2 regions of the Caballeronia sp. LZ065 genome follow, and region 2 is predicted to be linked to the other one. Evidence: riboswitches for the same ligand, from Rfam matches in the RefSeq annotation. Region 2 holds a riboswitch; the other holds the start of a gene.

Region 1 (14,324 bases), on a different contig from region 2:
CGACAGCACGTGAATCTGGAAGTTGGGCGCGGGCGTCAGCGTGCCGAATGCGTCGCGCAGCGCCTCCAGGATGCATTGCACATCGCGCGTCAGGTCTTCGAACGGCGTCTCCAGCTGGAAGTTCGTGACGATGCGCTCGAGCGTCCCGGCAAGTCCGTCTTTCTCGGGGTAATACGCGCGATACGTGGGCTTGGCGGCGGGCTCGTCGTTCTCGATGTACTCCGTCGAGATCGCGGGCCGCACGAAGATGAAGTCGTTGTTGAAGTACGAGCGATGCAGGATCTTGCAGCACACCGAGTTGAAGAAGGTTTCGGCGCACTCAGGTTGACGGTGTGTCGTCAACAAGCCGATGTAGTGCAGCTTGATCTGCTGCCAGACCTCGTCGTCGATATTCTCGGCGTCATATTCGTCTTCGAGCCGCATCACGCATTCCGTCACGCGCTCGTCGTAGGACGCGATGCGATCGCGCGCGAGCTGCTGCAAGGCCGGCCAGTCGCCGCGCTCGAACAGCGGCTTGGCGCGGATGGCGGCGTCGCGGAACACGTGGTAATGGCGATCGAATCCTTCGAGCATCGTCTGCGCGACGTCGAAGCCGATCTGCGACGAAAGCAGCTTGGGGAAGTGATTCATGTCGGCCTGCGCCTCCGCTGAGATCAGCTCATGCCGCCCTGGGCTTGCGCGGACGCTTTTCCTCGCCTGCCGAGAGCAGCGCGCGGCCCTGTTCCTCATAGGCGGCGAGTTCGGCGAGCGTCGTGTTCAGGTCTTCCAGCTGACGTTCGAGGACTTCCCGGTGCGCCGCGATGGTATCGACGAAAGCCTGCAACTGCGTGTTCGTGCCGGTGGGCGAGTCGTAGAGATCGAGCAGCGTGCGGATTTCCGAGAGCGTGAAACCGAGCCGCTTGCCGCGCAAGGTGAGCTTCAGACGCGTGCGGTCGCGCGGCGAATACACGCGCCGCAAGCCGTTCGACCCCGCGCGCTGCGGCGCGAGCAAGCCCTGGTCTTCATAGAAACGAATGGCGCGCGGCGTGACGTCGAACTCGCGCGCCAGGTCGGTGATGGTGTAGTGCGTCGGTTGGGTCATCGCGGCCGGCAGCGCAAAAGCGCACGCAACGTTAGAATGGACGTTTACGTTATCGTCAACTTCGCCAGATTGCAACGCGGCGCAAACCCGGAGGCAAGGACCGAATGAACGCACTCGAAAGCCAGCTCGACTATGTTTTTGCGGACGAATTGCCGGAAGCGGGCGGCGTCAAGGAAGTCGCGCCGGGTGTGTTCTGGCTGCGCATGCCGTTGCCGTTCGCGCTCGATCACATCAATCTCTGGCTGCTGCGCGACGAGATCGACGGCGAGCAGGGCTGGACCGTCGTCGATTGCGGGATTTCGAACGAGACGATTCGCGCGAACTGGGAACGTGTGTTCGATACCGTGCTCGACGGCCTGCCGGTGCTGCGCGTGATCGTCACGCACTGTCATCCGGACCATCTTGGCCTGGCCGACTGGATCTGCAAGGGCGGTGACAGCCAGCGCTGGAACGTGCGGCTGTTGATCTCACTGGGCGAGTACGCAATGGGCCGCGTGATGGCCGCGGGCGACGGCTCGAATGCGGGCGGCGAGCGCGCGGCGGCGCACTTCGCGGCGCACGGCCTGACCGACGAAGCCTCGCTCGACGCGCTGCGCAAGCGCGACAGCTACTATCCGACGCTGGTGCCTTCCATTCCGCATGAATACCGGCGTATCCGCGACAACGACGTCATCCGCATCGGCGGGCGCGAGTGGACGGTGGTGGCGGGCTTCGGCCATTCGCCGGAGCATAGCGCGCTGTTCTGCGCGGCGGACAAGCTGCTGATTTCAGGCGATATGGTGTTGCCGCGCATCTCGACGAACGTGTCGGTGTTCGCGCTGGAACCGGAAAGCAATCCGCTGGCGCTGTTTCTGGAATCGCTTGGCCGCTACGAGCCGATGCCCGCCGACACGCTCGCGCTGCCCTCGCACGGCAAGCCTTTCCGCGGCGTGCGGACGCGCATCGGGCAACTGCGCGATCATCATCGCGCGCGGCTGGCGGAAGTGCGCGAGGCGTGCACGGAGAAACCGTGCAGCGCTGCCGACATCGTCCCCATCATGTTCAAGCGCAAGCTCGACATTCATCAGATGACGTTCGCGCTTGGTGAGGCGCTCGCCCACCTGCATGTGCTGTGGCTCGACGGAACGCTCAAGCGCCAGACCGGCGGCGACGGTGTGATCCGCTTCACGCCGGCCTGATCCGCACTTACTGCACCGACACGCCACCCAGGTTCAGCCGCCCGAACGGGCTCACGTTGAAGCCGCTGACGTTCGCGCGCGTGAGGGCGGCGGCGGTCGGGTAGACGAGCGGAATCCACAGTGCCTGATCGTGAATGATCTTCTGCGCGCCCATGTATGACTGCGTCCGCTTGGCGATATCCGGCGTCGCCTTGCCGTCGGCGATGAGCTTGTCGAGTTGCGGGTCGCAGTAACGCGCGAAGTTGATGCCGGACTTCACCGCGTTGCAGCTGAACAGCGGCGACAGATAGTTGTCGGGGTCGCCGTTGTCGCCAGCCCAGCCCATGAAGAGCATGTCGTGCTGACCCAGCTTCGCCGAGCGGATCAGCTCGCCCCACTCGATTACTTTCACCTGCGCCTTCACGCCGATCTTCGCCAGGTCCGCCTGCAGCAACTCGGCGCCGACCTTCGGATTCGGGTTCAGCACGCTGCCGTTCGGACGCACCCAGATGGTCGTGTCGAAACCGTTCGGGAAGCCCGCTTCGGCGAGCAGCTTTTTCGCTGCATCCGGCGAGTATTTATAGGCCGCGATGTTCTTGTCATAGCTCCACGTATTCGGCGGATACGGATTCACCGCGGCCGTACCGGTGTTGTCGAACACGGTCTTCATGTAGGTCGTGCGATCGAACGCCATGTTGATCGCCTGCCGCACCTTGGGATTGTCGAGCGGCTTCTTCTCCGTATTGAGCGCGACGAACGCTGTCATGAAGGCCGGCGTTTCGCTCACTTTCAGCGCGTGGTCCTTCTTCGCGTCAGTGACGTCCTGCGGCTTCGGCGACAGCGCGATCTGGCATTCGCCCGCCTTGATCTTCTGCGCGCGCACGGCGGCGTCCGGCGTGATCGCGTAGATCAGCCGGTCGATCTTCGGCTTCGGTCCCCAGTAGGCCGGGTTCACGTCGTAGCGGATCACGGAGTCCTTCGTATAGCTCTTCAGCGCGAACGGACCGGTGCCGATCGGCTTGCTGTTCAGGTCGGTCTGCTGGTTCGCCTTGAGCAGCTTGTCGGCGTATTCGGCCGAATAGATGGAAGCGAAACCCATCGTGAGGATCGGCACGAAAGTGGCGTTGGGTTCGTTGAGCTCGAATTTCACGGTGTGGTCATCGACCTTGGTCACGGCCTTGATGAGCTTCACGAGACCCATCGACTGCGCATGCGGAAAGCCGCTTGCGCCCGCGACCTTGTGCCACGCATTGGTGTCGTCGAGCATGCGCGAGAAGGTGAACACGACGTCGTCGGCGTCGAGCGCCCGCGTCGGCTTGAACCACTCGGTCGTCTGGAACTGCACGTTCGGACGCAGATGGAAGGTGTACGTGAGGCCGTCGCTGCTCACGTCCCACTTCTCGGCGAGCGCGGGCGCGACCTTCTTCGCGGCTTCGTCGTAGGCGACGAGCGTGTTGAAGATGACATCGGCGGAAGCGTTGGTGGTCACGAGCGAGTTGAACTGCACGACGTCGAAGCCATCCGGCGACGCTTCGGTGCAGACGGTGAGCGGCTTCGACAGCGCGATGCCCGGCGCGGCGAGCAGGATGGCCGCGGCGGCGGCGGCGGCGACGAATGTCAGGCGCATGAGATCTCCCGTGACCCGATGGTCACACGGCGTTTCGTTCTGGTTGGCGGATCAGGTCCGAGGGTCGGTCGGCAGGCGCAGCAAGCAGCGCGCCCGGCGCGGCCAGCATAGCGAATGCTCGTTGCATCGACAACGATTCGATCCGCATACGCATATGTCTATCGTGAGCCAGGCGAAAAGGCGCGGCTTGCCGAAACGGGAGGCCTCGGGCTACACTTGCGCCGTCTTTGGGGAGTAGCCTTCCTTCGTGCGCTTCGTGCGAAGGAGAACGCGTCAACATCCTCGGCCCTGCTGCCGTGGCGCGTTCGACCGGACCGGTTTGGCGAGACCATCGATGCACTGCGTCGTTCCTGGCCGGACGGCGCGTGGTGCATCGTGGTTCGCTCAGCGTCCGGCCGTGGAAAGATCGTGTCCCTACAACTACAACGTCTCCCTCTCACGCGTCTTTCGACGCATCCGTCGCGTTCGTCGCATCGCTTCATGCGAGGTGCCGCATGACGATGCTCTTCATCGAACTCGCGCTGATGCTCGCGATCATCCTGATCGCGTCCGAACTCTTCACGAACGCGCTCGAACATCTCGGCGAGCGGCTCGGCATTTCCGAAGGCGTGACCGGCTCGCTGTTCGCCGCCGTCGGCACTGCGCTGCCCGAAACCACGGTGCCGATCATCGCCCTGCTCGGCGGCACGCCCAGTCGCGCGGTCAACGAGGAAATCGGCGTCGGCGCGATTCTCGGCGCCCCGCTGATGCTCGCGACGCTCTCCACCTGCCTGATGACGATCGCGGTACTCCAGTCGCGCGGTCTGCATGGACGGATCGTGCCGGAGCGCAGCGGTTTCACGCGGGATCTCAACTTCTTCCTGTTCGCGTTCCTGATCGCGTGCGCGGCGATGTTCGTCCCGCATCACGCGTGGCCCGTGCGGGCGATGTTCGCAGCGGGGCTCGTCGGGCTGTACGTGCTGTATGTGATCTCGACGTTCAGGGCGTCGGCGAACCTGGTCGAAAGTGGGCACGGCACCGAAGCGCCGGAAGCGCTATTTGCTTCACGCCTGGGGTTGAAGACGTCCATGGGCAGCATCATGCTGCAGTTTCTGGTGGGTATCGTGTTGCTGGTGGGCGGCGCGAAGGGCTTCATCCACGGCGTCGAAGGGGTGTCGCAGGCACTCGGCATTTCCGCGCTGCTGCTGTCGCTGATCATCATTCCGATCGCCACCGAATTGCCCGAAAAGGTGAACAGCATCCTGTGGGCGCGCAGAGGCAAGGACACGCTCGCGTTCGGCAACATCACCGGCGCGATGGTGTTCCAGGGCACCTTGCTGCCCGCGATCGGCATCATGCTGACGCCGTGGGAACCGCGTGTGGAAGTGCTGACCGGCGTGTTGATCACGCTGGCGGCGGCGGCTTGGCTGCGCTTCAACGCGAAGCCGAATGGCGTGGTGCTGTGGGCGTTGCTGGGGAACGGCGTGCTGTATGCGGCGTATCTGGCGTTGACGCTGGGACGATGAAACGGCGGCGTTGAAGCGGGGCGTGGATGCGGAGGCGTTGAAGCGGAGGCGCTGACGCAGAGACGTTGAAGCGGGGACGCCGAAGCGGAGCCGTTGATGCAGATGCGTTGAAGCGGATGCCTTGAAGCCAGAACCCTGCAGCCGCGCCGCAAATAAGAATGCCCGCACGAGGCGGGCATCAAGAGCGAAGCAGCGCATCCGACATCGACGCGTTGTTCTTGTTGTTCTTGTGTTATCGGCGCGGCAGCTGAGAACTTTAGAAGCGCGCGGCTTGTTGATAGCGGCTTGCGGCTTTGGCGCCATCCATCGAACGGCGATAGTTCGCGGCAAGCGCCGTCTGCGCCATCTGCGCGCGCGATGCGACGGCATCCATGCTCGCCTGGATCCTGCGGATGACCGCGAGCGACTCCACCGGCTGCTCGGCCCGCATTGCCATGACGAGCGGTGCGCGCGCTTGGGTCAGTTCGGCGGCGCGGGCCCAGTCTTCGTTGCCCACTGCCGTTTCGATTGCCTCGGTCAGCGACCAGGCTTCCTGAATCAGTTCGTGCTGGTTCATGTCCCGTCCTTAGCTCTTGTTGGTGGCCAGCGCGCCGGCGCTATTGGTGCCGCCGAAGAGGGCGGTCAGATAGCTGGACTGCGTCGCCATCGACGACATCAACGAGTTGAGCGCCGTGAACTGATCGTTGTACGAGGTGGTCAGCTGCGCGGTGTACGCGGTGAGCTGCGTCTGCTGATCGGCGATGCTGGTCAGGTCGTCGTTGAGCGCGGTCGTGCGCGTGTCGATGATGCCGCCGGTCTGCAGGAACGCCGTCAGGCTCGTGTTGAGCTGCGCGGCCACGCCGTCGGTCGAGTTGAACAGCGAGGCGACCGTGCCGCTGCTGTTGGTGAGCGCGTTGGTGAGCGCGTCTTCGTCGGTCGAGAGCGTGCCGTCCGGCTGCAGCGTGATGCCGATCGACGCCAGGTTCACCTTGCCCGTGCCCACGCCGATGCCCTTGCTGATCGTGCTGGAGATCGTGTTCTTGATCGTGTTCATCATCGAGTCGCCGAGCAGCGCACCTTGCGAGCTGGCGGTCGAGTCGAAGGACGTCAGCGACGACGCCGTGCTGACGAAGTTGTTATACGCGGTGACGAAGGCATCGATGGCGGTCTTCTGGCCGGTGACGTCCTGGCCGATCGTGAGCGTCTGCGTCGTGCCGACCGAGTCCGCGGTGATGTTCATCGTGACGCCCGTCACGGCTTCCTTGATCGTGTTGCTCGAACTCGTGACCGGCGTGCCGGCCACCGTCAAATGCGAGTCCACGCCCGCGCTGGATTGCGTCCAGCCGCTGGTGCTGCTGATCGTGGTGTGCTCGGGGACGGTGATGGTCTTGGTCGGATCGGTTGGGTCCGGATCGGTTGTCGTGGTGGACGAGCTGACCTGAAGCTTGTTGATGGCGGAGGTGCTGTCGTCCGCCGTGACATCGACGCCGATCTGGTTGCCGAGACCCGTCGACGTGGAGCGCAGCACGAGGTGCGCGCCGTCCGAGCCGTTGACGATAGTCGCGGTGACGCCGGGATTGTCGGATGCCGAGTTGATCGCCGACACAATGCCCGAGAGCGTGTTGTTGCTGCTGTCGAGCTTGATCGTGCTGCTGTTGTTGCCGACCTTCAGCGTGATCGAGCCGGTGCCGAGCGCGTCGGTGGTCGAGAACGTGCCGGACGTGATCGATTGTGCCGAAGCGATGTTCTGTACGTTGACCGCGTAGCTGCCGGCCACTGCCGTGGTGTCGGCGCTGCCGGTGAGGCCCTTGCCGTCGGCGGTGGCGGTGAACGAGCCGAGCGTCTTGCCGTTGGCGAGATTCGTGATCGAGCTTTGCAGCAGCGACAGCACGGACTTGAGCGTGCCGATCGCGGTGAGCTGCGTGTTGTCGGCGGTCTTCTTGTTGTTGAGCGCGTCGGTCTGGCCTGCGACCTTCGCGTTGACGATCGCGGTGACGAGCGAGTTCACGTCCATCGTCGAGTTGGTCGAACCGCTGATGATCGACTGTGCGGCCTGTTGTACGGCGCTGGTCGGATCGACAGTGGAACTCGATGTCGTGGCTACGGTGGTCATGTGTGCTCCGCTCGTGTTGCTTCGCGATCGTTTGGAATAGGGCGGAAGTCGTCATCTTCCGAAAACGCGCGTAGGGAGACGAGCTCCCTTTGCGCTGACTGCTTTGATGCTTTTGCTGCGCTTTGTTGCGATTTGTTGCGTGCGGCGCGCATTGTACTGCCTGATGCGCGCCGCCTTGCTACGCCGGCTGTGATGCTTAGCCGAGGAGCTTCAGAACTTGCTGGGGCATCGAGTTCGCTTGAGCCAGCACCGAGATACCAGCTTGTTGCAGCACTTGAGCCTTCGACAGGTTCGCGGTTTCCTGCGCGAAGTTCGCGTCGGTGATTTGCGACTGTGCCGACGACAGGTTGGTCGACTGAGCCGTCTGCGTGGCAGCGATCGACGAGAAGCGGTTTTGCGCGGCGCCGAGGTCAGCTTGAATCGAGTTGACGTCGTTCAATGCGTTGTCGATCGATTCGATCGCGAGGTTCGCGCCATTGGCCTTCGTCAGGTCGATGTCGGAAACCTTCGGCGGCACGTTTTGCGCGTTCGCTTGAGCGATGCCGGTCGTGGCGGCCGTGGCGTTGGAGTTGTTCAGGGAGAAGCCGGTCGGCGTCGTGCCGAGAGCGCCGGTAGTCTTGAACGCGACCGAGCTGCCGTTCGCCGGCGTACCCGCGTTTGCAGTGACGGTGAACAGGGCAGCGCCAGCGGCAGCAGCATCATTGCCGTTCTGGTCGGTGTACGTCATCGTGCCATCATCCTTCTGCGTGATGGTGATCGACGTGATCGTGCCCGCGCCGGCCGCAGCGGCAGCGCCAGTGGCGTCCACGTTCAGGCCCGAGACCGTGCCGAACACTGCGGTGTTGCCCGTCGTCGGAAGCGTTGCAGCAGCGCTGGCCGTGTTCAGTGCGGTCAGTGCGGTTTGAGCTGCCGTCTTCGCGCTTGTTTGCGTCGCCGTGCCGAGTGCGCCCGCGGTGTTGGCCGTCAGCGTCAGCGACGTGCCCGTGCCGGCCGTCGTGCCCGAGAACAGCGCGGTCGTTGCGGCGCTGGACAGTGCCTGGTTGTTCTGGTCGGTGAACGTGAAACCGCCCTTGCCGTCAGCCAGCACGTTGATCGACGTGATGTCGGCCTTGGTCGTACCGGTCGTTGCAGCACCTGCGCTCGTCAGGCTCAGGCCCGACAGCGTACCGATCGTCGCGCCTTGTTGCGGCAGACCGCCACCGAGTTGAGCTGCGGACACGCCGTTGCTCAGATCGATACCGATCGTCTGGCCGACGTTCGCGCCAACCTGGAACGACACCGTGCCAGCCGAGCCGTCGAGCACGTTCGTGCCGTTGTAGGTCGTTTGCGAAGCGATACGGTTCACTTCAGCGATACGCTGCGTCACTTCCTTTTGCAGCGAAGCCTGGTCGCTCGACGACAGCGAGCCGCTCGAAGCCTGCACGGCCAGCTGGCGAATACGTTGCAGGTTGTCCGAGATCTGCGACAGGCCCGAAGCAGCCGTCTGGGTCATCGAGACGCCGTCGTTGGCGTTCGACACACCTTGATTCAAACCGTTGATCTGCGAGGTCATGCGCGAAGCGATGGCCTGGCCTGCTGCATCGTCGGCCGCGCTGTTGATGCGCTTGCCCGACGACAGGCGGGTGATCGCCGAAGACAGCGCGCTTTGCGTGCTGTTGAGGTTCTGCTGAGCAACCAGCGAGTTGATATTGCTATTGATACCGATCATTTGTTCTCTCCTGGGAGACTTATCTGGCTTTGGCTAATGGCACCGAGTTGTTGCCTGGCGGTCCTGCGCTCGGTGATAGCCGGCCGCCTACTTGAGGTTATCGGGCCACTCGAAAAAAACTTAAGGCCGGGCTAACCGATTTGTGTAACGAATAGTGTCGAAAGCCTTCGAAGGCCCGCCCAGCAAGCCTTCCGAATCACGCGTATGCTTTTCAGTCCCTCTTCCACGCGGATTCGGAGCATTCATGCAGACACGTAATGTCGGTATATCGGATTTGAAAGTCGCGCCTTTAGTATTTGGCGGCAATGTATTTGGCTGGACCGCCGACGAACGCACGTCGTTTTCCATCCTCGACGCATTCGTCGATCACGGACTTAATTTCATCGATACCGCCGATGTTTATTCCGCCTGGGTCGAAGGTCATCAGGGCGGTGAATCCGAGACGATCATCGGCAAGTGGTTCAAGGAGAGCGGCAAGCGCCGCAAGATCGTGCTCGCGACGAAAGTGGGCAAGCTCAGCACGCGCCCGGGGCTGACGGCCGCGAACATCGCCGCAGCCGTCGACGATTCGCTCCGGCGGCTGAAGACCGATTACATCGATGTCTATTTCTCGCATCACGACGACGAAGCCACCTCGCTCGACGAGACGCTCAACGCCTATCAGAAGCTGATCCAGGCGGGAAAGGTCAGGGTGATCGGCGCGTCGAATTACACCGGCGAGCGTCTGGAAGAAGCCTTGAAGATCGCGAAGGACTCGGGCTTGCCGAGCTATCAGATCCTTCAGCCCGAATACAACCTTTACGATCGCGAAGCCTATGAGACTGCTCTCGAACCGGTCGTGGAGAAGCACAAGGTGGCGGTCGTGCCTTACTACGCGCTGGCGAGCGGCTTTCTGTCGGGCAAGTACCGTTCTAAGGCGGACACGCAGAACAAGGCGCGCGGCTCGCGCGTCGAGAAATATCTGGACGCACGCGGCCTGAAGATCCTCGATGCACTCGACGAAGTCGCGAAGCGCAACGACACGACGCCTGCGACGATCGCGCTCGCGTGGCTCATTGCGCGTCCGGGCATCACGGCGCCGATCGCGAGCGCCACGTCCGTCGCACAACTGGAAAGCCTCGCGGCCGCGACGCGCCTTGTCTTGTCGAGCGAAGACGTCAGGCTCCTCGACGAAGCCAGTGCGTGGCAGAAATAATCTGTCACATCAAGGAGTTGGGCGGCTCGAGGTGTTGGCAGCGGCGCGCTGTTCTGGTAACATCGCGCCCGAATCGAGAAATGTGCCCGATTTTCTGCCTTCGCTTCCGAATGACAACGTCCACAGCGACACTGTCAACATCCGGCGGCGAACGGCTCCGAATCGCGCGTTCACGTCGTTCTTTCGAATGCGCATGCCGCTTCGGCGGCTGAATCCCAACTCTCTCTGTTCCGGCCTCCGTGGCCGCTTTGCTCGTGTCCGTTGCGCCGCGCTGTCTGGTGTCATCCAGTGCCGCGTCCGGTGGACGATCGGAGTGCCGGGGCGCGGCGGTTTCATCGTCGCGCGCTTAGAAATACGTTTAGCAAACCAGGATTTACATGACCACTATCGTCCTCAAAGAAAACGAGCCGTTCGATGTCGCGATTCGGCGTTTCCGCCGCACCATCGAGCGCAACGGCACCATCGCCGAACTGCGCGAGCGCCAGTCGTACGAAAAGCCGACCACCGCGCGCAAGCGCAAGAAGGCAGCCGCTGTCGCGCGTCTGCGCAAGCGCCTGCGCAGCCAGATGCTGCCGAAGAAGATGCACTAAGCATCGCGTGCAAGCCGGGGAGTGTCGTCCTCGGCTTGCATGGCAAAACGGCGGTGCGACCCGTGAGGGCGCACCGCCGTTTTGCTTTGTGTGAGAGAAACCGGCGTCAGACGAACGCGTGACGCTTGCCGAGCGCCGCCAGCAGATGCGGCCACTCTTCCACGTCGGCGTCGTCGTGAACCTGTTCGAGTTCGATCAGCAGATCGATGATGTTGGGATCGTAGGCGTTCACATTCGACGCGTAGAGCGCGCGCATCAGCTCGCCGTCCTGCGCATGCCGATAGTAAGAAATGCCGACGCCTTCCAGCGCCGCTTCGTACAGATCGTCACGCACGAGCGAACCAATCGCGCACTTGCGGCCGTCCGGGCTGCGCAGGCGGCAGGAACCGTTGTCGTCTTCGGACACCGCGCGCTGGGTCAGCAGATGCGTGCTGACGCGTTCGTAAATGTCCTTGGGGCTCAACATCTTCATCGGACTCAACATCACAGCACCTACCGTACTCAAGCAGCCGTTTTAAGAAGTTCGGCAGAAAGCCCGAACTGACGCGCGATCGACGAGAGACGTTCGCGCCATTCCCACTTGCCGAAGACGTCATGCACGTTTTGCAGGCAAGAAAGCAATTCGACGGTATTGGGATCGAACACGTTGATGCGCGCGCGGAGCAGGGCGCGCTTGAGCGCCGCGACGCCGACATCCATGTAGGCCGGCACATGCTCGGGTGGCTTTGCGATGTAGCGGATGGGCACGCCTTCCATCGCGGTGACGTAGTCGCGCGGCTTGATGAAACGGCCGACAGGGCATCCGCCGCAGTAGCCGCGATAGGCGCCGCCGCCATGCGGGAGCAATGCGGCTTGTCCCTGCAGGAACAGATGCTGGACGGCGCTGTTGAAAATCTCCTGATGGGTCAGGAAGTTCAAGCTTTTCATGATCTTCTCCCCTGCGCCCCTGCGCAGCGGCCATGCGTTTGAATTCGAGAACCTGCACCTGCTGCTCCGGAACGGCAGCGTTGTTGCGATGTTCAGCAACATCAAAAAACGCTGATGCCTTCCGGTTACTGCTTCGAGCACGGCACTTTTCCCGGCCTGGGCGTTCGGTCTCACTTTCGCCCTGTGTGCTCGCGTCGGATTTCGACACTCGATGAACGATCCGTACACCGTCTTTATAACGGTTCGGTCCGGTAAAAAGGTGCGCCAGCGCACGCGAGGACGCCATTTTTACACGTACCGTACGTTCGTGCAGTGCGGAAAACCCGGTCAAAAGCCTTGCTGTTCGGGGTTTCGCGCGTGCTTCACTGCAAAAAAACACGCCTATATCAGGACTTTCCCTAGCAAGAGGCATCGCACTCGAAAAAGTGGCCAAAAAACTAAAACTCTCCGCACTCGCAGACCTTCACTTCGACCTTGGCGAGGCGCCCTTGCGTTTGGTCTTGGCAGCGGTTCGGGCAATGCATCCGGCTGCGTGATCGTTGACCATGCCGGTCGCCTGCATGAAGGCATAACAGATGGTCGTACCAACGAACTTGCAGCCGTACTGCTTGAGGGCGCGGCTCAGGGCATCCGACTCGGCCGTCGATGCGGGCGTGGGATGCTTCGCGTCGCGCGGGGTATCGATGGTGACGCCGCCAACAAACGACCAGACGAAGTTCGCGAACGAGCCGTGCTCTTGCTGAATCTGCTGGACCGCGCGCGCGTTGAGCACCGCCGACGCAACCTTCGCGCGATTGCGCACGATGCGCGCGTCCTGCACGAGCCGCGCGACGTCCTGGTCCGTGAAGCGCGCCACGCGGCCGATGTCGAAATGCGCGAACAAGGCGCGGTAACCCTCGCGCTTGTTGAGGATGGTCGACCAGGACAGCCCCGCCTGCGCGCCTTCGAGCACCAGCATCTCGAACAGATGCTGGTCGTCGTGGGACGGCACGCCCCACTCATGGTCGTGGTAGTCGATCATCGCGTCGGTGGTTGCCCACGCGCAGCGGGCCAGTTGAGTGTCTGCCATGTGCGGTTCCCGGTGGTCATCAAGGTCGCGTCAGCATAGCGGAACGTGCCTGTCCCGCCACCTCGTCCATTCGGCTAATTGGCGCAGGCCGCCGCGGCCGGTAAGCTGGCGTCCATGAAATCCATTTCGACCATGACTTCCTTCGCGGCAACGGACACTTTTCTGCTCGGCATTGACGGCGGCGGTAGCGGAACGCGCGTGATTCTCGCAAACGCGCAGGGCGTCGAGCTTGCACGTTCCAGCGGCGGACCGTCGGGCCTCGGGCTTGGCGTCGAGCGCGCGTGGCAATCCATCGAGGACGCGTGTCGCCGCGCGTTCGCCAGCGCGGCGCTGCCGTTCGACTGGCGTGCCTGCGCGCTCGGCTGCGGCCTCGCCGGCGTGAACAACGCCGACTGGCTGGCCGCCTTCCTCGCGGCCGCGCCCGAAGTGCGCGCGTTGCGCGTCGAGAGCGACGCCTGCACCACGGTGGTCGGCGCACATGGCGGTGAACCCGGCGTGATCGTCGCGTTGGGCACGGGCAGCATCGCGGCTTCGCTGGACGAGGCCGGGGTATGCCGCATCGCCGGCGGCTACGGCTTCCCGAGCGGCGACGAGGCCAGTGGGGCCTGGCTCGGGCTGCGCGCGGTGGTTCATCTGCAGCGCGTGCTCGACGGCCGGGCGGCCGAAGACGGCTGGTCCCGTGAATTGCTCGCCCTAACCGGCGCGACGGATCGGGACAGTCTCGTCGTGTGGCTCTGCAACGCCAATCAAACCGCTTACGCCACGCTCGCGCCCACCGTCTTCGCCTTCCGCGATCACCCCGTCGCCACACGGTTGCTCCAGCAGGCGGCCCAGGAGATCGAAACGCTCGTGGCTGCGCTCGACCCGCACGGCGCCTTGCCCATTGCCTTGTGTGGCGGGCTCGCCGTTCCGTACGAACCGTTCGTGCCGGTTGGGTTGCGCAAGCGGATGCGCGCGCCGCGTGCCGATTCGGCAGCGGGCGCGCTCGAACTGGCACGCCGGGCGGCAGCCGGGTCCGAAGAAGTCGCGGACCCGGCACGATAAAATGGCGCACTTCGCGGCAGGTTCCCTCCGCTCATCGCTCCACGCAGGGCGCGCGCATCGCGTACGCAGCGCACCCGGCGCCTGAGCCTACGACCAAGGCAGGCATGTACTCGGCCATCGCTACCGATCTCGACGGCACGCTTCTCAACAGCGACCATCAGCTCGACCCCTTCACCGCCGAAACCGTGCGCACGCTCGCGGCGCGCGGCGTGCCCATTGTCATCGCGACGGGACGGCATTATCGCGATGTCGCCGGCATTCGCGACGTGCTTGGCGTCGACGCGTATCTGATTACGTCGAACGGTGCGCGCGTGCATGCGCCGGGCGAT
Region 2 (14,324 bases):
GCGCGGAGTCGGTCGCGAATGCGCGTGCTTCGTGAGCCTGCTTCATCAGACAGGTGACCTCCGATGAGTCCAGCAGCAGGCAGGACACGCATTGCCGTGGCGGGCGCGGGGTATATCGGCCAGGCGCACATGGGCGTCGCGCAGCGCAGCACGACCTGCACGCTCACCGCGATCGTCGATCCGGCGCCCGCCGCCGCAGCGATCGCGGCGCAGGCGCAGGTGCCGCTCTACGCGACGCTCGATCAACTGCTCGCCGCAGACCGTCCCGATGGCATCCTGCTCGCGACCCCCAATCAGCTTCATGTGGAGCACGCGCGCACGTGCCTGGCGGCGGGCGTGCCGGTCTTGCTGGAAAAGCCCGTCGCGCCGACGGTCGCCGAGGCGCAGGCACTCGTCCATGAAGTGGAGCGCTCGGGAGCAAGAATGCTGATCGGGCATCATCGCGCGCATAGTCCGATCATGGCGCGCGCGAAGCAGGTGATAGACGAAGGGCGGCTTGGGCCGCTCGTCGCGGTGATGGGCAGCGCCGTGTTCTTCAAGCCCGACGAGTATTACGCCGGCGCGCCGTGGCGCCGCGAGCCGGGCGGCGGTCCGATCCTGCTCAACATGATCCACGAGATCCACAACCTGCGGATGCTGTGCGGCGACATCGTCGCGGTACAGGCGTTCGCTTCGCATGCCGCCCGCGGTTTTGCCGTCGAAGACACTGTCGCGATCAATCTGCGCTTCGCCAGCGGCGCGCTCGGCAGCTTCATGCTGTCCGACACGGCGGCGTGCCCGCGCAGCTGGGAGCAGACATCGCAGGAGAACCCGGCCTATTCGACCTATCCCGACGAAGACTGTTACGTGATCGCCGGCACCTTCGGCTCGCTCTCGGTCCCGACGATGCGACTCAAGTCCTACGCCACTCTCGCCGACCGTTCCTGGTGGAAGCCCTTCGACACGGAAATCGTGACGATGCAGCGCGCCGATCCACTCGCGTTGCAGATGGAACATTTCGGCCAGGTGGCGCGCGGGGAAGCCGAGCCTATTGTCAGCGCGCGCGACGGACTGCAGAATCTGCGGATCACCGAGGCCATCGTCGAGGCCGCGCGCAGCGGCAGAATCGTCGAGACCGTCTGAATTTCCCATCCCATCGAGGACAAGTCATGGCAAAAATCCTGACGCTGCACGGCGTCAACCTCAACATGTTCGGCAAGCGCGACCCGAAGCAGTACGGCACGGCGACGCTCGCGCAGATCGATTCCGAAATGAGCGCGCTCGGCAAGAAGCTGGGCGTGGACGTGGAGGGCTATCAGACGAACATCGAGGGCGAGATGTGTTCGCGCATTCATCGCGCCTTCGAGGAAAAGGTCGACGCGATCGTCATCAACGCGGGCGCGTGGACGCATTACAGCTATGCGATCCGCGATGCGCTCGCCATTCTGACGGCGCCGGTCATCGAGGTGCACATGTCCCACGTGCATGCGCGCGAGGAGTTCCGCCACAAGTCGGTGTTCGCGGAGATCGCGAAGGGGCAGATCTCCGGCTTCGGCGTGGACAGTTATCTGCTGGGATTGCGAGCCGCTGTTTCCGCGATCGGCGCGGGGAAGTGAGGCTCAAGAAGAACGGCTTCTGAAACGTATCCGGCGTGGCGGGTGTTCAGGCCGCGCCGGTTTCGGGCCAAGGCGGCGCGGCGGGTCAGACCGTGTGGCCGAAATCCTTGTGCTTGGCGCCGGATTTGTTTTGCGTTATACGCACGCGCGCCGGTTGCTGATCGCGCCGGGTAGCGCCTCGGATGAACAGCACCGCGCACAGTGCGCTGATGGCCCAGACAGCTGCAATGATCGTCAAGTAGTTCATGTCGTTCTTCCTGATGCTTCTTTCTGCTGCCTGTGCGGTGCATCGACGCGGGCGGCGGTCCTGATGTCCAGCCCGTCCCGCGCGCTTTATCCGTCTTGTTCCAAACTCAAGCCTGCGAGGCCGGCATCGTCAGCAGACGGCCGATCAGCCGTTCCGCGATGGCGTGCTGCTCGGTGATGACGATGGCGTCGTCGTCGCTTGCAGCGTCCGGCGCGGCGCGCAGCGTGCCCGCCAGGCGCATGATGCTGTCCGACACCGACTGCAACTCTTTCAACAACTCGGCTTGCGTCGCCGACACGTTCTGCTGACTGTCCCCTGCATGCACTTCAGCCGTGCGATGCGGCCTTGCGTTACCTTCCATCGTCTGAAACATGTCGACCCCCGTGAGTGGATGATGCGATTCTCCCGCCGCCGCCCGAAAAGCAATCCTCCGAACAACACCTGATTCCAGCCTCATATCGTTTCGTGACTTGTAACGGTTGGCTTGTTGCGGTTGCAGCAGGTCCGCCCAGCAAGGCTTTGCGGCCATCGGGCGGAAACATCGCGGATTTTTCGTGGCTTCTTTTTCTGGCTGGCAGCACGAGCGTGCTGGACGGAAAGGGTGGGCCGCTCAAAAAAACAACACTTTTTACACGAAATGACGCGGCGGAGGGCGGGCGAAATGACGCAAATTTTTAGGGCTGCAAGACGTGTGCGGTAATTATTGCGTCGTTGTCAGCGCGTTGGGGGTTTCCGTGAGGCGAAGCATGGACGGAATCGGCTACTATCTCGAAACCAGAAGGCGCTCACGCACTTCGCGTCGACGGTTCTGACCCTCGCTGATCTCTCGTCCTGACACGCTCACCATGTTCGAAAAAATCGATGCCTATCCCGGCGACCCCATCTTGTCGCTGAATGAAAACTTCCAGAAGGACCCGCGCACCAGCAAGGTCAATTTGAGCATCGGCATCTACTTCGACGACGAAGGCCGTCTGCCCGTCATGAAGGCGGTCCGCGAGGCGGAACTGTCGATCTTGCAGGATCTCGGTCCCAAGCCCTATCTGCCGATGGCCGGCTTTGCCCATTACCGCGATGCCGTGCAGGCGCTCGTGTTCGGCAACGACAACCCCGCGCGCGCCGCTGGCCGTATTGCCAGCGTGCAGACGCTCGGCGGCTCGGGCGCGCTGAAAGTGGGCGCGGACTTCATCAAGCGCTATTTCCCGCAGTCGAAGGTCTGGGTGAGCGACCCGACGTGGGAGAACCACCGGTTCATCTTCGAGCGCGCGGGCTTCGACGTGAACACCTACCCGTACTACGACGAGGCCAGCGGCGGCCTGCTGTTCGACGCGATGCTCGCCGCCATCGACACGCTGCCGGCGAAAAGCGTCGTGCTGCTGCACGCGTGCTGCCACAACCCGACGGGCGTCGATCTCGACGATAGCCAGTGGGTCAAGGTCATCGACGTGTTGCAGAAGCGCGATCTGCTGCCGTTCGTCGACATGGCCTATCAGGGCTTCGGTTCCGGTCTGGACGAAGACGCCTTCGCTGTGCGCGAACTCGCGCGCCGTGGCGTGCCGGGCTTCGTCGCCAATTCGTTCTCGAAGAATTTCTCGCTGTACGGCGAGCGCTGCGGCGGCCTGCACGTGATCTGCGACGACTCCGCCGCCGCCGACCGCGTGCTCGGCCAGTTGACGAGCGCGGTGCGTTCGAACTACAGCAATCCGCCGACGCACGGCGCGAAGATCGTCACGCAGGTGCTGAACACGCCCGAGCTCAGGCAGTCGTGGCAGGACGAACTGGCGTCGATGTGCCAGCGCATCGCGCGCATGCGTCAGGCCATCCACGACGGCCTCAAGGATCACGTGCGCGGCGAGATGCTGACGCGCTACGTCAAGCAGCGCGGCATGTTCACCTACACCGGACTCGTGGCGGAACAGGCTGACCGTCTGAAAGAGGAATTCGGCGTCTATATCCTGCGTTCGGGACGCATGTGCGTCGCGGGCCTGAACGACAGCAACGTGCAGATCGTCGCCGATGCGATCGGCAAGGTGCTGGCGGCGAAGTAAGCCTTCACCACGGACCGGTCTGGCCGCTACATCGCGGGACAGGACAGCACTTTCTGCGGCGGCAGGCTGCCCGGTCCCGTGTCCACTTTCGAGCCGCGTGTCGGCGTCAGGATGAGCCGCACGCTGTTCGTGCCTTCATTCGCGAGTACGTAGGCGTCGCCGCTTCCCTCCGGCTGCCAGTACACGCGATACACCTCCCCTTCCTTGTACACATGCAGCGCGCCATGCCGCACGGCGCCGCCGCGCCAGAAGTTCACGCTTTCGCCCTCGCGCAGTGTGATCGGCGCGTCCTGCCCGCCGGTCGCGCTTTCGAGCGTGCCGCAGACGGTGTCGTCGGCGCGGGCGGACAGGCAGACGGCGAGCGCCACGAGCGCGCCAGCGCAGGTCGTCAGGGATGAGCGTTTCATCGTCGTGCGGCTCCTTTTGAAAAGCAGCGGCGCGCGTGCGCCGTGCCGCGCTGTCCGCAAGATACGCGCCGCCGTTCTTTTTCCCGTGTGCTAATTTGAATGAAGCAGGCGGACCCGGAAGCGCAATGCGGTCGGGCCGGCAGGCGGCGTTCGATCATGGAGGCCCCATGTCAGTGATCGCACCGGACGAAAGAGCGGAGTTCCTGGCCATCCTGACGCGTCATCGGCTCGACGAGCAGGATTTCCTCGTGCAAGAGGGCGGTCAGAACGACGTCGTCGATGACGTGTATCCGTTACAAGGACTCGTCACCATCACGCGGCGCTCCACGCTCAAGGAGCGCGAATATCGCGTCGGACACGGCACGCACTGGACCGCCGCGTTCGAGAAGGATCTGAACAAGGGCGTGTTCCGTTGAGCAGCACGCCTGTAGGAAGTGAGCTTGAGCAGTCTTCCATCACGCATCTTTCGACGCGGAGCTGGCGATGAGACCCACCGAATTCAAGTCGTTCAAGGCGCATGTCGCGATGATGCTGCGCGATCTGCCGCGCGGCGTGACCGCCGATCTGACCGACGTCGCCGTCGCGTACTGGAACGGGACTCAGGTCGTGGGCGTCTACCTGCGCGACCACGGCCGCCTCGACGAGGACTTCGACTTCGACGAAAACGCCTGGGGCAACTGGCGCGAAGAATTCCTGATGTGGCTGGAAGCGCCGCGCTTCACTGAGCGCGCCGATCTGAAGGCGGCCTTTGCCACTGGCGCGGTCGAAGCGGTGCCGCCCGGCGGGCGCTGGCCTGCATCGTAAGTCATCTGTAAAACGTGCCCATCACGTGCTTTCATCCGCCGAAACGGCACGTTGATTGCTCCTGACGACGACGCGACAGCGTCCGAACCACGACCGCCCGCCGGCCGTGTCTCGCCATTCATCGTCATAGAGGGAGTTCAGCATGGCTGGCAACGGAAGACTTCATTCGCTCACGTTCTTCACGGCCATTGTGTTCGTCGTCATCGGCCTGTTGCTCGGGATCGGCGGGGCATACCTCGTGGCGGTGAAAGGCTCGTGGTACTACGTCGTCACGGGCGTCGCCATCGTCCTGACGGGACTGCTGCTGCTGATCCGGCGGCGCTCGGCGCTGCTGCTGTTCGCGCTCGTACTGTTCGGTTCGACCCTGTGGGCCGTGTTCGAAGTGCATTTCGATTTCTGGCAACTGATGCCGCGGTTGTGGGTCTGGCTCGTGCTTGCCATCTGGCTGCTGATTCCGTTCGTGCATCGCGGCGCGCTGTTCGGGCCGCCCTCCACGGCGCGGGCCGCGCGCACGCCGCTGGCGGCGGCGATTGTTCTCACATTGCTGCTCGGCGCCGGCACCTGGCTCCGCGATCCGCATGACTTGTCCGGCCGGATCGACGTGGAAGCCGCCGCCGACGCCAATCAACCCGACGCCAACGCCGGCACTGGACGCAAGCCCGGCGACTGGACCGATTACGGCGGCTCGCCGCTCGCGCAGCGCTACGTGCCGCTGACGCAGATCACGCCGGAGAATGCGCATCAGCTGAAAGTGGCCTGGACCTATCGGACCGGCGACATGCCCGGCTCCGGCGATCCCACCGAGACCACCGACGAGAACACGCCGATCAAGGTCGGCGACACGATTTTCCTGTGTACGCCGCACAGCAAGGTGATCGCGCTGGATGCCGCGTCGGGCAAGGAGAAATGGCGCTTCGATCCGCAGATTCAGAGCCCGGTCGGCTTCAAGCATTGGGAGCATATGACTTGCCGGGGCGTCGCTTATTACGATCCGGCGATGCATGCCGCCGCGGCTCCTTCGGATGCGGCCGCTTCCGCGCCTTCAGACGCGGCCGCCTCCGCTCCGGCCGATGCCGCCGCAGCGTCAGTACCCGCCGCACCCGCGCCCGTCACGACGCCTGCGCAGACCACCGCGCTCGCCGAGTGTCCGCGCCGCCTGTTCCTGCCCACCGCCGACGCCCGCCTGATCGCGCTCGACGCCGACACCGGCAAGCCCTGCGCGAGTTTCGGCAAGGACGGCGCGATCGATCTGCGCGCCAACGTCGGCCCGTTCACACCGGGCGGCTATTACTCGACTTCGCCGCCGGCGCTGTTCCACAACCTCGTGATCGTCGGCGGCCACGTGACCGACAACGAATCGAACAACGAACCCTCCGGCGTGATCCGCGCGTTCGATGTGAACGACGGCCATCTGGTCTGGAACTGGGATCCGGGCAATCCGGACGCCACCGAGCCGATCGCGGCGGGCGGCACCTACGTCCGCAATTCGCCGAACATGTGGTCGATGTTCAGCGTCGACGAGAAGCGCGGCTTGATCTATCTGCCGATGGGCAACCAGACGCCGGATCAATGGGGCGGCCAACGCACGCCGCAGGCGGAGAAGTTCGGGGCGGGACTCGTCGCGCTGGACGCCGCGACGGGCAAGCTGCGCTGGAACTACCAGTTCACGCATCACGACCTGTGGGACATGGACGTGGGCGGCCAGCCGACGCTCATCGACCTGCAGACGGCGCAGGGTACGCAGCCGGCGATCATCGCGTCGACGAAGCAGGGCAGTCTCTACGTGCTGAATCGCGAGACCGGCCAGCCGATCGTGCCGATCAACGAAGTGCCCGTGCCGCAGGGCGCGGCCAAGGGCGACCATACATCGCCGACGCAGGCGGTGTCCGCGCTCAACTTCAATCCGCCGCGCATCCGGGAGGCGGACATGTGGGGCACCACGCCGTTCGATCAGCTCTGGTGCCGCATCAAGTTCAAGAGCTTGCGTTATGACGGGCCGTTCACGCCGCCGTCGGAGCAGGGCACGCTGGTGTTTCCTGGCAACTTCGGCGTGTTCGACTGGGGCGGCATTTCAGTCGATCCGGTTCGGCAGATCCTGATCGCGAATCCGGACTATATGGCGTTCGTGTCGAAGCTGATTCCGCGCGAGAAGATCCAGAAAGGCAAGAGCAATGGCGTGGTCAGTGAGACCAGCGGCATCAAGCTGGCGCGCGGTACGCCGTTCGGCTTTGAGATCAACGCGTTTCTTTCGCCGCTCGGCATTCCTTGCCAGGCACCGCCGTGGGGCTACATGGCGGGCGTCGATCTGCGCACGAACAAGATTGCGTGGCAGCACAAGAACGGCACGATCGTCGACAGCGCGCCCCTGCCCATTCCGATGCCGCTCGGCGTGCCGAGTCTGGGCGGAACGATTGTGACGGCGGGCGGCGTGGCGTTCCTGACCGGCACGCTCGATCAATACGTGCGCGCCTACGACGTTCACGACGGCCGCAAGCTGTGGGAAGCGCGGCTGCCGGCGGGCGGGCAATCGACGCCCATGAGCTATGCGGACGCGAGCGGCAAGCAGTATCTGCTCGTGACCGCAGGCGGACATGGCTCGCTCGGGACGAAGGCCGGCGATTACGTCATTGCCTACACGTTGCAATGACGCATGAGACGCGAGATTACTGCGCGCGCCGGTAGGCTTCGGCCATCAGCGCGCTGACCTTGGCGCGGGCGTAAAGCGCGTCGCGCGTGGCGGCGCGAAGCTTGGCGGCAAGGAAGGAAACGAGGGCGATCGGGGTGGCGGCGATGATTCCCATGACGGACTCCAAACTAGGGGTAACTAACTAGGTAATAACCCTAGGTTAGCATATTTTGACGCGGCGCAATAAAAGCCTTTCAAAAAGCTGCTTCGGCGTGGGCATTCCGTATGCTCAATGGCAGCGTCGGCATCGCGTTGACAGCTCATGCGCGATTGCTCTGGATGGTCCTGTCTCTCCGTCAAGGAGTTGCACATGAAAGCGCTCGTTCCTGCTTATGCCGCTGTTGTCGGCGCCGCGCTGCTCGCGGTCATCATCGGCGCATGCAGCGGGGGCGGTTCCGGTGCGAACTCGAGCGCGTCGGCTGCGGGCGGCGGAGCGGCTTCGGGTGCATCGAGTCCGGCGGGGGCGTCGGGTGCAGGAGGCGCATCGAGTCCTGCGGGCGCATCGAGTCCATCAGGCGCCTCAGGCGCTTCCGGCAGCAACGGCAACGGCAACGGCTCGACCACCGCCGTCAGCAACCCGATGGACGTCGCCACCTGGCATAACGACATCGCCCGAACCGGTCAGCAACTGGCTGAAACGGTCCTGACGCCGTCGAACGTCAATACGACGACATTCGGCAAGGTCGGCGTCTTCAACGTGGACGGCGCCGTCGATGCCCAGCCGCTCTTTTTGGCAGGCGTACCGGTCGCGGGCGGCACGCGCAATGTGCTGTACGTCGCGACCGAGAATGCGAACGTCTATGCCTTCGATGCCGACAGCGGCGCCGTGCTCTGGAAAGTCTCGACGCTCGGCAACGGCGAGTCGCCCAGCGACGACCACGGCTGCGCGCAGATCACGCCGAACATCGGCGTCACGGCGACGCCGGTCATCGACCGTTCGCGCGGGCCGCATGGCGCGATGTACGTGGTCGGCATGTCGAAGGACGGGTCGGGCGGCTATCACCAGCGCATCCACGCGCTCGACGTCACCACGGGCGCCGAACTCTTCAACGGTCCGTCGGAGATCACCGCGAGCTATCCGGGCAACGGCGCGGGCACCCAGAACGGCCAGGTGCCGTTCACGCCGGGCCAGTACGCCGAACGCGCCGCGCTGCTGCTGCTGAACGGCGTCGTGTACACGTCCTGGACTTCGCACTGCGATTTCATGCCGTACACCGGCTGGGTCATCGGCTATAACGCCGACACGCTTCAGCAGGCAAGCGTGCTCAACCTGACGCCGAACGGCCAGATGGGCGCGATCTGGATGAGCGGCGCGGGGCCGGCATCGGACGGGCAGGGCATCTATCTGCTCGATGCCAACGGCACCTTCGACCCGACGCAAAACGCCCAGGAGATGCCGATCAACGGCAACTACGGCAATGGCTTCCTGCGGATCGACCCGAATCCGCTGCGGGTGCAGGATTACTTCCAAGCGTCGAACACGGTGCAGGAGTCGAACGAAGACGAGGATCTCGGCTCGGGCGGTGCGATGGTGCTGCCCGATTTCACCGATGCAAACGGCGTCGTCCAGCATCTTGCGGTGGGCGCGGGCAAGAACTCGACGATCTACGTGGTCAACCGCGTGTCGATGGGCAAGTTCGATTCGAACGCCGACCACATCTATCAGGAACTCGTCGGGCAGATCACCGGGCCGATGTTCGCCGGGCCTGCCTACTTCAACAACACGGTCTACTTCGGCTCGATCGGCGACAGCATCAAGGCGTTTGCGATATCGAACGCCGCGTTGTCCGCGACGCCCACGAGCAAGACCGCAAACACCTTCGGCGCGCCGGGCGCGACGCCGAGCATCTCGGCCAATGGCAACGCGAACGGCATCTTGTGGGCGGCGGAAAACGGCACGATCGCCGGGCTGCGCGCCTACGACGCAGGCAACCTGTCACGCCAGCTCTACAACAGCGGCGACACCAGCGGACGCGACCAGTTCGGCCAGGGCAACAAGTTCATCACGCCGACCGTCGCGAACGGCAAGGTGTATGTGGGTACGAAGAGCGGCGTCGGCGTGTTCGGGTTGCTGGCGAAGTAAGCGCGTTGACTCACCGCGCCGGATGCGCCGCGACGAATGACTTTCGGCGGCGGGGCGGCGGGGCGGCGGGGCGTCTGGCCGGTGCACGCACCGTTCTGCGGAGGGGGCAGGAAGAGGCCGCGAAGGCCTTGTTTGGCGAAACTGCGGGAACGTGTGGGAGCGTGCGTAGATGACTATAGATGCGGGTTCCGCCCGAAATCATGCCGTGGCGTCGTCCGGCAAACGCACGGCACACCACCCCTGCGTCGATTCGGCCGAACAGTCGGCATGCCGTGTCAGGGACAGATGCGCTATATTTTAAAATACATAACGCGTCGCGTTCGGCGCGAAAAACCTGTCACCGGCCAGCATGTTGACCCGTACACGATCCTCATCATCCGCCACGCCCGCCGCAGCCGATTCCAGCCTGGGCGCCAGCAACATCACCGTGCAGGCCGCGCGCGATCGCGAACGCGCGGAGCCACTGCGGGATCTCGTCGATGCTCATCGGCGCTTGCAGGGCAGCGTGTTGCGCTTTCTCTCGTTGTTCGTGGAGAGCGTGGAGCCTGCGCCGCTGGATCAATTGGTGGCTTGTCTGGAGAAGAAGGCGCGCGCGGCAGGCTTTGCGCGCATGCCGGAATTGAGCGAAGCCGTGCAGGCGACGCGCGAAGCAGCCCGGCAGCGCGAGTGGCTGTTCTCTGATTCCTTCGGCACCGATGCCGCCGCGCTTCGTGAAGCCGCTCGCGCGCTGGAGCGCCTGGACGCGACGCTCGTCGGCTTGTGCGTTGAACATGTGGTGCGGCAGACCGCCTCGCGCGGCATGAAGGGCAAGGCGCGGCGCGCCTGAGCTTCAACCCGTGACAGCGTTCAGGGCGATGGCCTGATCCCGGACGGCACCGCGTCCAACTGGCGGAATACGCTGAGCCAGTCTTCGAGATGCCAGGTTTTCGATACGCGATCGCCGCGGATTTCGTGGAAGGAGTGAATCGCGAAACGAAGCGGCTTGCGGGTGGCGGCGATGCCCATCAGCGGTCCGGCCTGCGTCCCGCTCACTTCGGCGCGCACGCCCACGCGATTATCCTGCACCAGCATGTCCAGAATCTCGATGCGCATGTCGGGCAGCGCAATGGCGAGATCGGCGAAGATGGGGATCATCTGGTCGGGACCGGGACGTTGACCGGGCGGTTCGGGAAGATACGCCCAGTCCGGTGTGACGGCCTCGCGCAGCAGCATGAGATCGTGCGTGGCGAATGCGCGATAGAGCCGTTCGACTGCGTCTCTCGCGGCCGTGTGAGTGAGCTGGCCTGCCTGCATGGCGCCTCCGTCATGAGCGGTTGGCATGAGGTGGAAACTGCGGCATAACGCACCCACTGTACCGCAACCCGTCCGCAACACGCAGGGACGGCCCGGGAGTCATGTTAAGCTGACGTCTCTTCGCTGGGGAGTAGCCGGCTTTTCCGTTCGGGAAAGCGTCCATGTCAACACGCTCGGTCGTTCGGACCGTGGCATGGACAACCGTCAAGGGTTGGCAAGACCATCGACAGAATCCGCGACCGGTCGGGCGCGCGTTCTGTCGTTCCGTCTTGCCCGACCAGAGCGCTACTCGATGAACCTCGCCTCCACACTATTTCTTGCCTTCGCCATGTCCACGGACGCCTTCGCGGCCGCCGTCGGCAAAGGCGCCACCTTGCACAAGCCTCGCATTGCCGAGGCCCTGAAGACCGGCGTGATCTTCGGTGTGATCGAGGCGCTGACGCCGCTCGTCGGCTGGGCGCTCGGCAAGGCAGCCGCGCAGTATGTCACCGCATGGGACCACTGGATTGCGTTCGCGCTGCTGGGTCTGCTCGGCGCCCGCATGATCCGCGAAGGCCTGCGCGCCGTGGAGCACGAAGAAGAAAAGCCCAATTCCCACTCGTTCTGGGTGCTCGCGCTCACCGGCTTCGCCACCAGTATCGATGCCATGGCGGTCGGCGCGGGCCTCGCGTTCATCGATGTCGATATCTTCTCCACCGCCGCGACCATCGGCTTCGCGACCATGCTGATGGTGACCATCGGCGTGATGGTCGGCCGGGTCGTGGGTGCGACCATCGGCAAGCGGGCGGAGATCGCCGGCGGGCTGATACTTATTGGCGTCGGCTGCGTGATTCTGGCCGAGCACCTTGGGTATCTCAGCTGAGCGGGCCTGTTTGTCTGCCGCGCGGCGTAAAGTAGGCGAGCGCGGCCGCCACGATGAACAGCGCCGGCACGTCGCCCGCCAGATGTCCGATATGCGCGTGAGACTGCGCCCCGCCGAATGACTGCACCGCCATGATGGCGCCGTGCACGACGCTCGACCACACCGCGAACCAGATGAGACTCAGGTGTCGCAGCGGATCGCGCGAGGCGATCAGCAGGAACACGCCAAGCGTCGCATAGAGGCCGACGATCATCAGCGCATACTCCGAGCGGCCTCCGGGCGCGCCTTCCCAGGCCCAGCCGGAAGGCCAGAGCAGCATCAAGGGATAGAGGCCAAATAGCGCGATCAGCCCGACGATCACGAGCACGATGCGCAGGCAGGCAAGACGATGGGTGTCGGTCATGGCGGATTCCTTCCCGGGCGGCGAGAGAACACAAGATACGCCTCGACGACTTCCCCGAGCGAGCGATTTCAGTCCGCGAAGCGCATTTTCAACAGGCTGACTGATTGCAGCAAGGCGCAAAGCGATAATGGCTTTACAAGCGGAAGTATTGGATTGGCGAAACAAATCGCAATACCGGCGACACGGGTTGAAGCGCGCTGAAAGTTATCCGCAGATAATGCTAAGCTGCCCATGATCATGGAGGGAGAACATCCATGTATTCACGCGCGAAAGCAATCACGAAACTTCAAGCAAAGCCTTCAATTGCAAATCAGCAAAGCTTGAGGAAAAATGAAGCATTGACCGATGAAGAGGATTATTACGGAAACTGGTTTCTCCAGCAGGTCAGATACAACCGGACGCGCCGGGTGCTGAACCGGATGCAAGCCAATGCAGTATAAATGCACCAGGAATTTTTGAATTCTTGCGGGAAGAGTTGGAACGACGAATATCTCGCGCAGGGCTTTCCCTCGAGCGAGTTGATGCAGTTATTTGCGAACCGCCTGCGAAAAGGGCGCAACGTTCCGGTGGAGGTCGGTGATCTCGATGCTGAAGAAACAGCTTTCATGAAGGTTATTTTTGCGAAAGATCTTTACGTAACTCATGCAACCGAAAGAAAAGTATCGAGCAAAAGCGGTGACCTGGTCCTCTTTTCAAGGAAAGACTGATTGACGAAGGGATTGCTTTTCCGGATTATCATTCGATGGATGAGGATATCGAAGGGCTGGGAAACGATGACTGCGTATTTTTCTCGCTTGAAGTCGGGGAGAAATCGAAAAGAAAGAAAGTCGATTTGGCGGATTGTTTTACAGGGTGAATTACAGCCATCCGATGTTTGATTTTTCGTCGATGTCGCTTTTCGATCAGATGAACATGCAGATCCCTCAACCTTCCATAACGCGCCTGAGTGACAAAGCGAGAGCAAGGCTCCGCGCCCGAAAATATGCGCGATTGAACATCTTGTTTCATGGAAGGGAGGACAGCATGAGCGGACTGGCGTACTCAATCATCGAGGTGAAGAGAATGCTGCCGGACCGCGACAAGCGGACTATCCTGAGCGCCAGGTCTGATGACGAAGTCATCCGGGTGAACAACTGGATTTTCAGGCCCGAAATCAGGGTTCCAAGGATCTTCGCGGTTCGCAACGGACACTATTCAGTCTCCGGTTACTCGGATGACTGAGCCGTCCGCGCGAGGACGTGCGCACCTGCAGCCAATCACCCGCAACGCCTTCCACCAAAAACTGCCTTCACGCCGATGCGATTCGTCATTCGACTGCCTAATTCAAAAAAGTACAGTCAAAAAATACAGCATGGAGTGTCTTTCAAGGACGACCCTGCCCAAGAGCACGCATGCCACGTCCGATCGCCGCACGCATTCATCTCGATGCCATCCGTCACAACCTGCGGCTCGTCAAGCGGACGGCGCCCACCTCGCGCGTAGGGAGCAAGGCCAATGCGTATGGGCATAGCATCGAGCGCATTTAACCGGCGCGGGCGGAAGCAGACGGCATCGCGCTACTGGACCTCGACGAAGCCGTGCGCGTGCGCGAACTCGGCTGGAACAGGCCGGTGCTGTTGCTGGAAGGCGTGTTCGAGCCGGACGATCTGGCGGTCGCGGACCGCCACCGGCTGACCGTCAGCGTGCATTGCGACGAACAGCTCGACATGCTCGCAGCAGCGCGCCCGCGCGAGCGGATCGACATTCAGTTGAAGATGAATTCGGGCATCCCGTCTGATTCGCGCTGATTCGCGCGTCAGTGAGTGAATGTCAAATTCAGTCGAGGACGCGGCGTGTTGCAGTCACGCCGTTTTGCAGCGGGATAATCGTCGGATCCCATCTTCGAATGGAGGATCCATG

The links. Region 2 has a riboswitch for manganese ahead of mntP (manganese efflux pump MntP). Riboswitches for the same ligand answer to the same signal wherever they lie in the genome.
Region 1: it holds a riboswitch for manganese, as region 2 does, so the genes downstream of both, QCE63_RS02095 (sodium:calcium antiporter) here and mntP (manganese efflux pump MntP) in region 2, are expected to answer to the same signal.

What each region holds. Positions count from the first base shown of each region.
Region 1 is NZ_JARUXV010000001.1:444,621-458,944, forward strand. It holds gene aceK (bifunctional isocitrate dehydrogenase kinase/phosphatase) at 1-630, opposite strand, end outside; gene QCE63_RS02080 (MerR family DNA-binding transcriptional regulator) at 659-1,081, opposite strand; gene QCE63_RS02085 (MBL fold metallo-hydrolase) at 1,186-2,259, shown strand; gene QCE63_RS02090 (ABC transporter substrate-binding protein) at 2,267-3,865, opposite strand; yybP-ykoY riboswitch at 4,078-4,262, shown strand; gene QCE63_RS02095 (sodium:calcium antiporter) at 4,360-5,370, shown strand; gene QCE63_RS02100 (flagellar protein FliT) at 5,627-5,926, opposite strand; gene fliD (flagellar filament capping protein FliD) at 5,936-7,462, opposite strand; gene QCE63_RS02110 (flagellin) at 7,659-9,170, opposite strand; gene QCE63_RS02115 (aldo/keto reductase) at 9,415-10,365, shown strand; gene rpsU (30S ribosomal protein S21) at 10,743-10,955, shown strand; gene QCE63_RS02125 (hypothetical protein) at 11,062-11,427, opposite strand; gene QCE63_RS02130 (hypothetical protein) at 11,457-11,882, opposite strand; gene QCE63_RS02135 (DNA-3-methyladenine glycosylase I) at 12,346-12,951, opposite strand; gene QCE63_RS02140 (BadF/BadG/BcrA/BcrD ATPase family protein) at 13,066-13,995, shown strand; gene QCE63_RS02145 (Cof-type HAD-IIB family hydrolase) at 14,100-14,324, shown strand, end outside.
Region 2 is NZ_JARUXV010000003.1:122,894-137,217, forward strand. It holds gene QCE63_RS20870 (MFS transporter) at 1-35, shown strand, start outside; gene QCE63_RS20875 (Gfo/Idh/MocA family oxidoreductase) at 64-1,122, shown strand; gene aroQ (type II 3-dehydroquinate dehydratase) at 1,149-1,595, shown strand; gene QCE63_RS20885 (hypothetical protein) at 1,681-1,842, opposite strand; gene QCE63_RS20890 (hypothetical protein) at 1,949-2,215, opposite strand; gene QCE63_RS20895 (amino acid aminotransferase) at 2,688-3,887, shown strand; gene QCE63_RS20900 (hypothetical protein) at 3,914-4,294, opposite strand; gene QCE63_RS20905 (hypothetical protein) at 4,462-4,710, shown strand; gene QCE63_RS20910 (hypothetical protein) at 4,778-5,098, shown strand; gene QCE63_RS20915 (glucose/quinate/shikimate family membrane-bound PQQ-dependent dehydrogenase) at 5,241-7,745, shown strand; gene QCE63_RS20920 (hypothetical protein) at 7,762-7,899, opposite strand; gene QCE63_RS20925 (PQQ-binding-like beta-propeller repeat protein) at 8,095-9,867, shown strand; gene QCE63_RS20930 (hypothetical protein) at 10,217-10,693, shown strand; gene QCE63_RS20935 (ester cyclase) at 10,714-11,160, opposite strand; yybP-ykoY riboswitch at 11,274-11,443, shown strand; gene mntP (manganese efflux pump MntP) at 11,453-12,022, shown strand; gene QCE63_RS20945 (DUF6632 domain-containing protein) at 12,015-12,425, opposite strand; gene QCE63_RS20950 (hypothetical protein) at 12,680-12,865, shown strand; gene QCE63_RS20955 (hypothetical protein) at 12,866-13,132, shown strand; gene QCE63_RS20960 (hypothetical protein) at 13,278-13,646, shown strand; partial or broken gene QCE63_RS20965 (alanine racemase) at 13,817-14,194, shown strand; gene QCE63_RS20970 (hypothetical protein) at 14,322-14,324, shown strand, end outside.